One region of the Paenibacillus sp. FSL H3-0333 genome, then DNA from elsewhere that is predicted to be linked to it. Evidence: predicted binding sites of a transcription regulator. Region 1 holds the regulator's gene; the other holds the start of a gene.

Region 1 (4,868 bases):
CCACTTCTCCTATAATCCAAGCCTGGCCGTCCGCTTAACGGTTCGGCAGACTGTACCCCTCACCAATGGCACTGCCATCCTTGAAGCGGTAAAAATTATAATAGAATCGCCCGTCTTTTTTGTAAAATAGCTGCCAGGCATATTCCCCGTTGTATACACCGGGCAGCAGCCGTTCGATCGTAATGTCCGGCAGCTGAGCGGCTATGATTCCGCGCATTTTCTCTTCTGAGGTGCCATTGCTCAGTTCCTCAGCATACAGGTCGTTGTCGCCTCCGGCAGGCTTGCCCTCCAAGGTGAAACGGACCCACACCATCAAATCGGTCCCTGCTTCATTTTTACCGGTCAGCACCCAGTAGATCTCATTCTCATTCCATACAGATTTCTGGGCCTTGGTTACCTCTGTTAGTCCGGCACGCGCCCGGGCCAGCTCCTTGGCCTCACTCCGCTCGTTCCACTGGTCCTTCATAATGTAGGCATAGAACTGGCTTAGTCCGAACAGAAGGAGCAGCACCACGGTAATCCCCAGCCAGATCCATTTTCCCCTCTTCTTCTTCACCACGCTGCTTCCTTTCCCGTTCCCCTGAATTACCGTTTAAGCAGGCTCTCGAACGTCTCCTGTGCTTTGCGGCGGATGGCTTCTTCATCAAGTGTCAGGCATTGTCCATGCTTCACAACCTGCTGGCCGTTCACCCATACATGCTCTACATCCTTGGCACTTGCCGAATATACGGCATGGGAGAGCAGATCGGTATGCGGCAGCAGATGAGGCTGGTCAATATCAAGTGCGATGAAGTCGGCCTTCATTCCTGCTGCAAGCCGGCCTACCCCGCTTAGGAAAATAGACTGCGCCCCGTACTCCGTAGCCATCAGAAGCGCCTCAGGAGCCGGTACCGCTGTAGGATCACCGCTTACGCCCTTGTGGATCAGAGCCGCCAGCCTCATCTCTTCGAACATATCCAGATTGTTGTTGCTTGCCGCGCCGTCTGTACCCAGGGAGACCTTAATCCCGGCTCTCAGCAGTTCAGGAACACGAGCAACCCCGCTGGCCAGCTTCAGGTTACTGCCGGGGTTATGCGACACGCCAACGTTATGGCGGGCCAGAATCCCGATCTCTTCATCGTTCAGATGAACCCCGTGGGCAATGAGCGAAGGACGGGTGAACATTCCGAGCTTCTCCAGATGTGCGACCGGACGCAGGCCGTAGTCGGCCACGTTCTGTTCCACTTCATGGCGCGTCTCGGACATATGGGTGTGCATTGGCAGGTCCAGATCATGGGCAGCCTGCACAAACTTCATGAAAAACTCTGGAGGACAGGTGTACGGGGCGTGCGGTGAGAGCATGGTCGTAATTCTGCCGTCAGCCTTGCCGTGCCAGTTACGGGCAAAAGCAATCGCCTCAGCGAGCTTCGCTTGCTGTACCTCTTCCGGGCACAGCCCAATTACGCCGCGCATCAACACCGCACGAATACCGGACTGCTCGGTCACTTCCGCTACCCGGTCCATATGATCATACATATCGAGGAAGGTGGTTGTGCCGCCCTTCAGCATCTCCAGCACGGACAACGAGGTTCCCCAATATACATCATCACCAGTGAATTTCTCTTCCATCGGCCACATCTTCTCCTGCAGCCAAGACTGAAGCACCATATCGTCGCCGTATCCGCGCAGCAGTGACATTGCAGTATGACCATGGGTATTGACCAGACCAGGCATGAACAGCAGACGGCTGCCGTCTACGACCTGTGCGCCATCCTCCACTACTGGCTCAGCTTCACCTATGTAAGTAATCAAATCATTCTCCAGGGTCATGTACCCGCTCAGAACCGGCTTGTCACTGCCCGGAACCAGGAAGTGCCCATTCTTGATTATCGTGATCTTACTGCTCATCTTCAGCCTCATCCTTTCCATCATGCAAATAATAGGCCAAGCTCTGCAGATCTGTGGTGAAATCTGCGGCATGAATCCGGATATTGGCAGGCGTCTTGAGAATAACCGGTGCGAAGTTCAGAATCGCCTCGATACCGGAATCGACAAGAATATCAGCTACGTTCTGGGCTTCGCTGTCGGGCACGGTAATAATCCCGATCCGGATGCCCTGCGAACGGATTGTACTGCTTAGCTCCTCCATCGGCTGCACAACCAGCGAGTTGATTTGCTGGCCCACCTTCGGCGGGTAGGCATCGAAGATGGCAGTAATCTTCATCGTATCCTTTAAGTAAGCGTTGTAGTTTGACAAGGCATGACCGAGATTACCGGCTCCAACCAGTGCAACATTAATTTGCTGGTCAAGCTTCAGGATATGGCGGATCTTCTCAATCAGATAAGATACATCATAGCCGATGCCTTTTCTGCCAAAATCACCGAAATAAGCCAAATCCTTACGGATCTGGGCGGGATTCAGATCAAGCTTCTGGCCCAGCTCCTGGGAAGAGACTGTGGAGATTTCACGTTTTTGGAGATCGTTCAGGAAACGCAGGTACACTGGTAGCCTGCGCACGACGGCCTCCGATATTTTATCCGATTTCATGTATTCTCCTCCTTAAAAGTTGTGTTAGACCCGTACAATTATAGCAACCGTGCCCCGCCGCCTGCCGGAGTGGCAGGGCAGGCGGGAACGGATCTTCAGGTTAATCATGACTTATTAATAATAGCAATAGCAGATGAATTAGGAAACCCCGCCGTCATCCAGCCATTCGGCAATTCTCGGGACCATCTGCTCGGTGAGCATATGCTCCATCTTGGGACCGGGGAGCGAGTACAGGAAGTACTTTCCGTAATGCGATTCAATGACTCTGGTATCGTACACAATTACGATGCCCCGGTCCTGCGCCGTGCGGACCAGCCGCCCGAAGCCCTGCTTGAAGCGGATGACGGCCTGCGGCACGGACAGCTTCATGAACGGATTCTTCTTCTGTGCCTGAAGCAGCTCCGACTTCGCTTCTGCCAGCGGGTGATTCGGCGGCTGGAACGGCAGTCTGACAATCGCCAGGCAGGTCAATGCTTCTCCCGGGATATCCACCCCTTCCCAGAAGCTGCTGGTACCCAGCAAGACCGAAGCCGGGCTATCCTGGAAGCGGCGGATCAGCTTGCTCCGGCTGCCGCCTTCCACGCCTTGTCCCAGCACCGCGATATCCTGTGAGGCAAGCGCCTCCTTCAGCGGTTCATACACCTGGCGCAGCATCTTGTAGGAGGTGAACAGCACCAGCATCCGCCCCCGTGTTGTTACAGCTGTCTCGGCAAGGGAGTGCACGAGGGTGTCCACAAAGCGGGCATCACCTATACTTCCCTTGACGCTAGGGAAGTCCCGGGGAATGACCAGGAGAGCCTGCTCACGATACTTGAATGGCGATGGAAGCAGTGCAGTCATCAGACGCCTCTGCTCGGCAGCCTCGCCAAGACCCAGGTTATCGATCATGAACTGGAAGGATTTATCCACGGATAAGGTGGCCGAGGTCAGGATAATGCTCTTCTTCTTATCGAAGAACAGCTCCCTGAGCTGGGTGCTGACATCTACGGGAACAGCATACATTTGCAGCGACTTGCCCTTATAATTGCCGCTTCCCTCCAGCCAATACACGATATTCTCATCGTTCAGACTCATGAAGAAGCGGATCTGCTCTCTAATGGATGCCAGATCCTTGAATAACCCGCCGATATCAGTCACAAGACTGTCTGAGGAGGACTGGCTGTCCGTGTCACGCATCTCATTGAGCATTTTGTCGCCCTTGCGGATGATATCGCTCAGACTGAGGTTCAGTGTATTCTCAAGGGCAGCCAGCTCCTCCCAATCCTTCGGCTTCTTGCCCGGCTGCAGGCGTGCCACCAGCTGGCCTGCTTCACCGGCTCCGGCATCGCTGCGCTCGGGCAGCAGGCTGAAGAGCCTGTCACTAAGCGCATCCCAGGACTCCTTCACCGTCAGCAGATCTGGATAGATCCGGTCGATCACGCCGCTCCATTCGGAGGCCTGCTCACTGCCTGAAGACTGCAGACTCTGGCGGAGGGCAGGCAGCTGCCCGCTACGGCTATCTTTATAGAGACGGGTGAGGGTATGGGCGAATGTGAAATATTTCATCTGCATGCCAAGATGCTTGCCGGCAATATCCTCCAGATGATGGGCTTCATCAATAACAAGATGGTCGTACGCCGGAAGAAGCTGATGCCCGGCTTTGACATCTGCGAACAGCTTGGAGTGATTGGTGACCACCACATCGGAGATCCCGGCTTCATGCTTGGCCCGGTGGTAATAGCATTTGCGGAACCAGGGACAGGCGCGTCCCAGGCAGGAGTCGGTATCACTGGAAACAGTCTCCCAGAAATCGCCGCCCCGTCCGCTTAAGTTAAGCTCCTCATCATCGCCGGTCGTCGTCTGGGTCAGCCAGACGAGCATTTGCGCAGCGGTGAGCGCTTCTTCCCTTGGACTCGTAAAGTCCTTTTTGTTCATTCTATGTTCGAACTTGCGCAGACACAAATAGTGCCCTCTTCCCTTAAAGATGGAGGCCTTGAACGGGAACGGCACAACGCTGGTTAAGAGCGGGATATCCCGCTCCCGCAGCTGATCCTGAAGGTTAATGGTATGAGTGCTGACCATCACCTTCTGATTACTTTTCACACTATGGTAGATGGCCGGAAGCAGATAACCCAGCGATTTGCCGGTGCCTGTTCCCGCTTCAATCAGCAGATGCTTGTCCTGCTCAAGTGCTGTAATGACCTCATGGATCATCAGCTCCTGGGCTTCGCGGCTCTCATACTGGGGAAGAGCAGCCTTCAGCCGCTTGGTTACCTCATCCATATATTCTTCAAAGGTAATATTCTCCAGCGGATTGACGCTTCCTTCCTCCCGTGGCGAATCCAGCTCTGCCCAGTCCCCC
Region 2 (4,868 bases), 2.7 Mb from region 1:
GATGAAATAACTCCAGATTTGATAGCCCAGCACGAACGGCAGCAGGGTCAGCGCTACAATCGTCATCACCTTCAGCGAATATTGGCCGGAGGCCGCATTCGTAATCGTCAGGTTGAACGCCTGATCCAGCGAGCTGATCATAACCCGCGGGAACAGTCCGATGAAGATCGATGCAACAGACAGCGCCATCACAGCACCAGTCATCCCGAAGGCATAGCCATCCTTCTTCTTAGTCATGAAATATCCGGCCAGCAGATAAGCAGCTACAGCGAGAACGACTACAATCCACAGCAGCGTTCCGCGTTTATCGAAGATATCCGTCATAGTATATGTCATCACAACGAAGGCTACCAAGAGCGCCGCCAGTGGAATCAGCAGCTTCTGGGCCAGCTTACGCGCCCGTTCCTGCAGATCTCCAAGCGTGCGGAGCGTAGTGAACATCAGCCCGTGCACCAGACACAGCAGGACAACCGTAATCCCTGCAACCACCGTATACGCATTGACGATATCGAAGAATCCGGCATACATCTGCATATCCTTGTCGATCGGCAAGCCCTTGATGAAGCTGGCGAATACCACGGCGAGCAGGAACGGCGGCAGGAAGCTTCCGAAGAAGATGCAGACATCCCAGGTTTTCTGCCACGCCTTGGAATCGCGCTTGCCTCTGAATTCGAAGGCGACACCACGGGCGATTAACGCCAGCAGAGCAAATACAAACGGAATATAGAAGCCGCTGAACAGCGTAGCATACCAATGCGGGAAGGCCGCGAACATGGCACCGGCACCCGTAATCAGCCATACCTCATTCGCATCCCAGAACGGCCCGATCGAATTGATCAGTATCCGTCGCTCCGTATCATTCTTGGCCAGAATCTGCGTCTCCATCCCTACACCGAAGTCGAAGCCTTCCAGGAAGAAGAACCCGACGAACAGCACCGCAATCAGCAGAAACCATAATTCATTAAGTGACATGGGTTAGCCCTCCTTGTTATACGGATCGTGGGATTCACCGTGTTCGTTATCCATAGCATAAGGACCTTTTTTGATCACTTTGACGAACAGGCCGACTAGCACTGCACCCAATATGGCATAGATCGCGGTAAAAGAAATCACCGAGAACAGCACCTGTCCGCTGGTAATATTAGGTGATACACTGTCTTCTGTAGTCATAAGTCCGAATACAGTCCATGGCTGACGCCCGATCTCTGTCATAATCCAGCCGGCCGTGTTGGCAATCGGCGGAAGCAGCAGTCCCCAGAACATGAAGCGCATGAACCAGGTATTGGGTCTGTCCATCTTTTTACGCCACATGAGGTAGATCGCGTATACCCCAAACAGTATCATCAGCGAGCCTGCAGCCACCATGATCCGGAAGCTCCAGAAGGTTGTTTTGACCGGTGGAATATAATCTCCTGGCCCATAGGCCACTTCATACTCCTGCTGCAGCTCCAGCATCCCCTTCACTTCACCGGAGAATTTACTGTAGGACAGGAAGCTCAGCAGATACGGAACCTGAACTTCATTGCTGTTGGTCTGGTTCTTCACATCGATATTGGCAAACACCGTCCAAGGTGCCGGGTCGCCGCTCTCGCCCCACAGCGCTTCGGATGCGGCCATCTTCATTGGCTGTGTCTCTACCAGATATTGAGCCTGTGCATGTCCTGCAACCGCAACGCCGAAGGAAGAGATAACCCCTACAATGGCTGCAATCTCGAATGATTTTCGGAAAAAGGCAACGTCCTGCTTCTTAAGCAATTTGTATGCACTGATCCCTGTTACCAGGAAGGCGCCTGTAGCGTAAGCGGCAAGGACTGTATGCGGAAATTCCACCAGCAGCTGGCCGTTTGTAATCAGTGCGAAGATGTCGTTCATCTCAGCACGGCCATTGTTAATCTGGAAGCCGACCGGATGCTGCATGAACGAGTTAGCCAGCAGAATCCAGAATGCCGACAGCATCGTTCCGAAGGCGACCAGCCAGATGGATAACAGATGAATCCGCTTGGATACCTTATCCCAGCCGAAGATCCAGATTCCGATGAACGTGGACTCCAGGAAGAAGGCCAACAAGGCTTCAATCGCAAGCGGAGCCCCGAACACATCACCGACGAAGCGCGAATAATCCGACCAGTTCATCCCGAACTGGAACTCCTGCAAGATCCCTGTTACTACACCTACTGCGAAGTTAATCAGGAATAGCTTCCCCCAGAATTGCGCCATTCTTTTGTACTCTTCATTGCCCTTTCTTACGTACATGGTCTCCATAATGGCAATTATGAGCGCAAGTCCGATCGATACTGGCACAAAGAAATAATGAAAAATTGTCGTCGACGCAAATTGTATACGCGACAGCAGTACTGTATCCATATTTCTCCCCTTCCTTCTCCCCATTTCGTTATGTCTATTTTGTCAAATTCCCATCACTCAAAGTGTGATAATTATCACATTATACGCCCCGTTTAGGCATAAAAAACAATAAATTTGTGACAAATATCACAATTTTGCATTTAAAAGCAAAAAAAATAAGACGGTTTCACCGTCTTGAAGGTGTCCTGCATATATAGTTGTCTTGACTCATAAAGGTATTGGTCTAGGTAATGGAAATACCTTTCTTAAGCGATTTGAGATCGCCATTTGAATTAAGCAATTGCGGCAGCATCTTCATGCTACGAACCATTGGGGAATGACAGAGACGGCAGGAAGGCGCATGTTCAAATGCGAAATTATCCCTCATCCATCCATTGCAATCCTCATTGGTACAGGCCCAAATTGCGGTATTTTCTTCCGGTACTTCCTCCAAAGGCTTTTTCCGGTAGTTCATTGCCGTTCCTCCCTTCCTTTATGTTGCAAGCAAGTGATGATAAAAAAAGACCGTCCCAACTTTCACAAGCGGGGACGGTACCTTCTATTAATTACAGTTTTACAACGTTTTCGGCTTGTGGTCCGCGGTTGCCTTGAACAACGTTGAATTCAACGCGTTGGCCTTCGTCCAAAGTTTTGAAGCCGTCGCCAGTGATTGCGCTGAAGTGAACGAATACGTCGCTTCCGCCTTCAACTTCGATGAAACCGAATCCTTTTTCTGCGTTGAACCATTTAACTGTACCTGTTTGCATGTGTGTTACCTCCACAAATTTAAATTAATATGTTCTTTTTATCTTCAGACAAAGAAAAAATTCACACATTGAGAAAGGTTGTAGCTTTGGTTGACAGCCCTTTTCAATGCGAGAATAAGGTATCAATGTAAGAACAATTTCATGTTACCACACCTTAATAACAAAGGCAAGCTGTTCTATCCTAATTCCTCCGTTTTTTCCCTTATAAGGACTACTTCCCAATGTAAGGGCTACCAGTCATAATAAATTGTAATATTTATACCCATTGCTACCAATTACCCCATTTATTTATTCTTGAAACAGCCCCGCCCTCTTCTTTTTTTCCTGAAAAGGACGGCTTGAACTGTTTCCGTAATCGTGACTGCCTCATTATTATATACGGCCATTTCCAATTTTATTCCTCTGGCTTCTCAAGAAGCTGGACTGTGGTCTGCTTCACTTCACCATTGCGGTAGAAGGTAATCTTCAGCTTATCACCGATCTTGGTATGATCGTACAGATATTTGCGCAGCGACAGCGTGGAGGTAATCGGCTTATCGTTGAACTTGGTAATCACATCGTTAAGCTGCAGACCCGCTTCCTTCGCCGGTCCCACAGCATCCAGAACCACAACCCCATCGGTTACTAGCGACGGAAGATTGAGCTCCTTACGCTGGTCATCGGCCAGCGGTACATAAGGATTATTCAGATCCACTGAATAGACGCCCAGGTATGACCGGGCTATCCGGCCTTTGGAGGTAAGCTCATTGGCTGTATCCACCACATGATTGGAGGGAATCGCAAAGCCCAGTCCCTCTACCCCCGTATCAGAGATCTTCATCGTATTGATCCCAATCACCTTGCCGTCCAGATCCACTAGTGCGCCCCCGCTGTTGCCCTCGTTAATGGCCGCATCCGTCTGGATCACTTCCTGCTCCCAATCGTACACGCCGTCCTGGTTCAGTGACACCGGTATCGTCCGCTCTGTGTAGCTGACAATGCCGGAAGTCAGTGTATCTCCAAGCCCCAGCGGGTTGCCGATGGCAATGACAGTCTCACCCAGACGCAGCTTGGAAGAATCCCCGATCTCAGCAATCCGGTCGATTCCCTTGCCGTCAATGGAGAGCACAGCAATATCGCTCACCTTGTCGGCACCTACCAGCTCCGCCTTGTGTGTCACGCCGTCTACTGTAACCACTTCCAGCTTGCCGGCACCCTCAATGACATGATTATTCGTGATGATAAATGCCTTATTGTCATCCTTTTTATAGATAACTCCCGAGCCTAGCGCAGATTCATCGAGAATATTAAGTTCCTTATTGTCTTGTTTATGATTAATGATGCTCACTACCGCAGGGCGGATATGTGCAGCAGCCTGAATAATCCGGTCATACGGATCTGCGCTGCTCGCAGCCACCTTATCAATAACCACCGGAGCCTGGGCTCTCTCAGCGGCGAACTGTCCCGTTACCAGACTGAACAGCAGCACAGCCGCTACAGCACTGCAGACAGAGCTGATCAGCGAGATCTGCCAGGTTGCCAGCGACCGCTTCGATTTGCGGACAGCCCACTTGCCGTCAGCATATCCGCCGGTTGATTTAGATTTGCCGCTTTTGCGCCGTGACACCTTGGTTGAATAGAAATCATCATCAAATAATCCCATGTTACACTCTCTCCCCTCTATTGCCACCGCATTCACGACCTGAACGCCAAGCAACCACGCCCGAGCTTAACCGCTATATCTCTTAGACTTCACGAAGTACTAAAAGGTTTCACTTG

The links. The regulator Rex, encoded in region 1, represses fermentation and respiration genes when NADH is low (regulators of the CRP and FNR family bind a similar motif). The targets are predictions, from matches to a motif close to TTGTGAAATATTTCACAA.
Region 2: MHH78_RS02680 (cytochrome ubiquinol oxidase subunit I) is a predicted target of Rex. The motif match lies at 2,479-2,496, and genes of this name have one in related genera.

The regions. Positions count from the first base shown of each region.
Region 1 covers NZ_JBBODG010000001.1:3,271,688-3,276,555, reverse strand. Annotated here, with positions in the region: gene MHH78_RS14370 (cell wall elongation regulator TseB-like domain-containing protein) at 35-556, opposite strand; gene MHH78_RS14365 (amidohydrolase) at 586-1,887, opposite strand; gene MHH78_RS14360 (redox-sensing transcriptional repressor Rex) at 1,877-2,527, opposite strand; gene dinG (ATP-dependent DNA helicase DinG) at 2,666-4,868, opposite strand, start outside.
Region 2 covers NZ_JBBODG010000001.1:599,173-604,040, reverse strand. Annotated here, with positions in the region: gene cydB (cytochrome d ubiquinol oxidase subunit II) at 1-972, opposite strand, end outside; gene MHH78_RS02680 (cytochrome ubiquinol oxidase subunit I) at 976-2,364, opposite strand; gene MHH78_RS02675 (cold-shock protein) at 2,588-2,818, opposite strand; gene MHH78_RS02670 (cold-shock protein) at 2,910-3,110, opposite strand; gene MHH78_RS02665 (S1C family serine protease) at 3,505-4,752, opposite strand.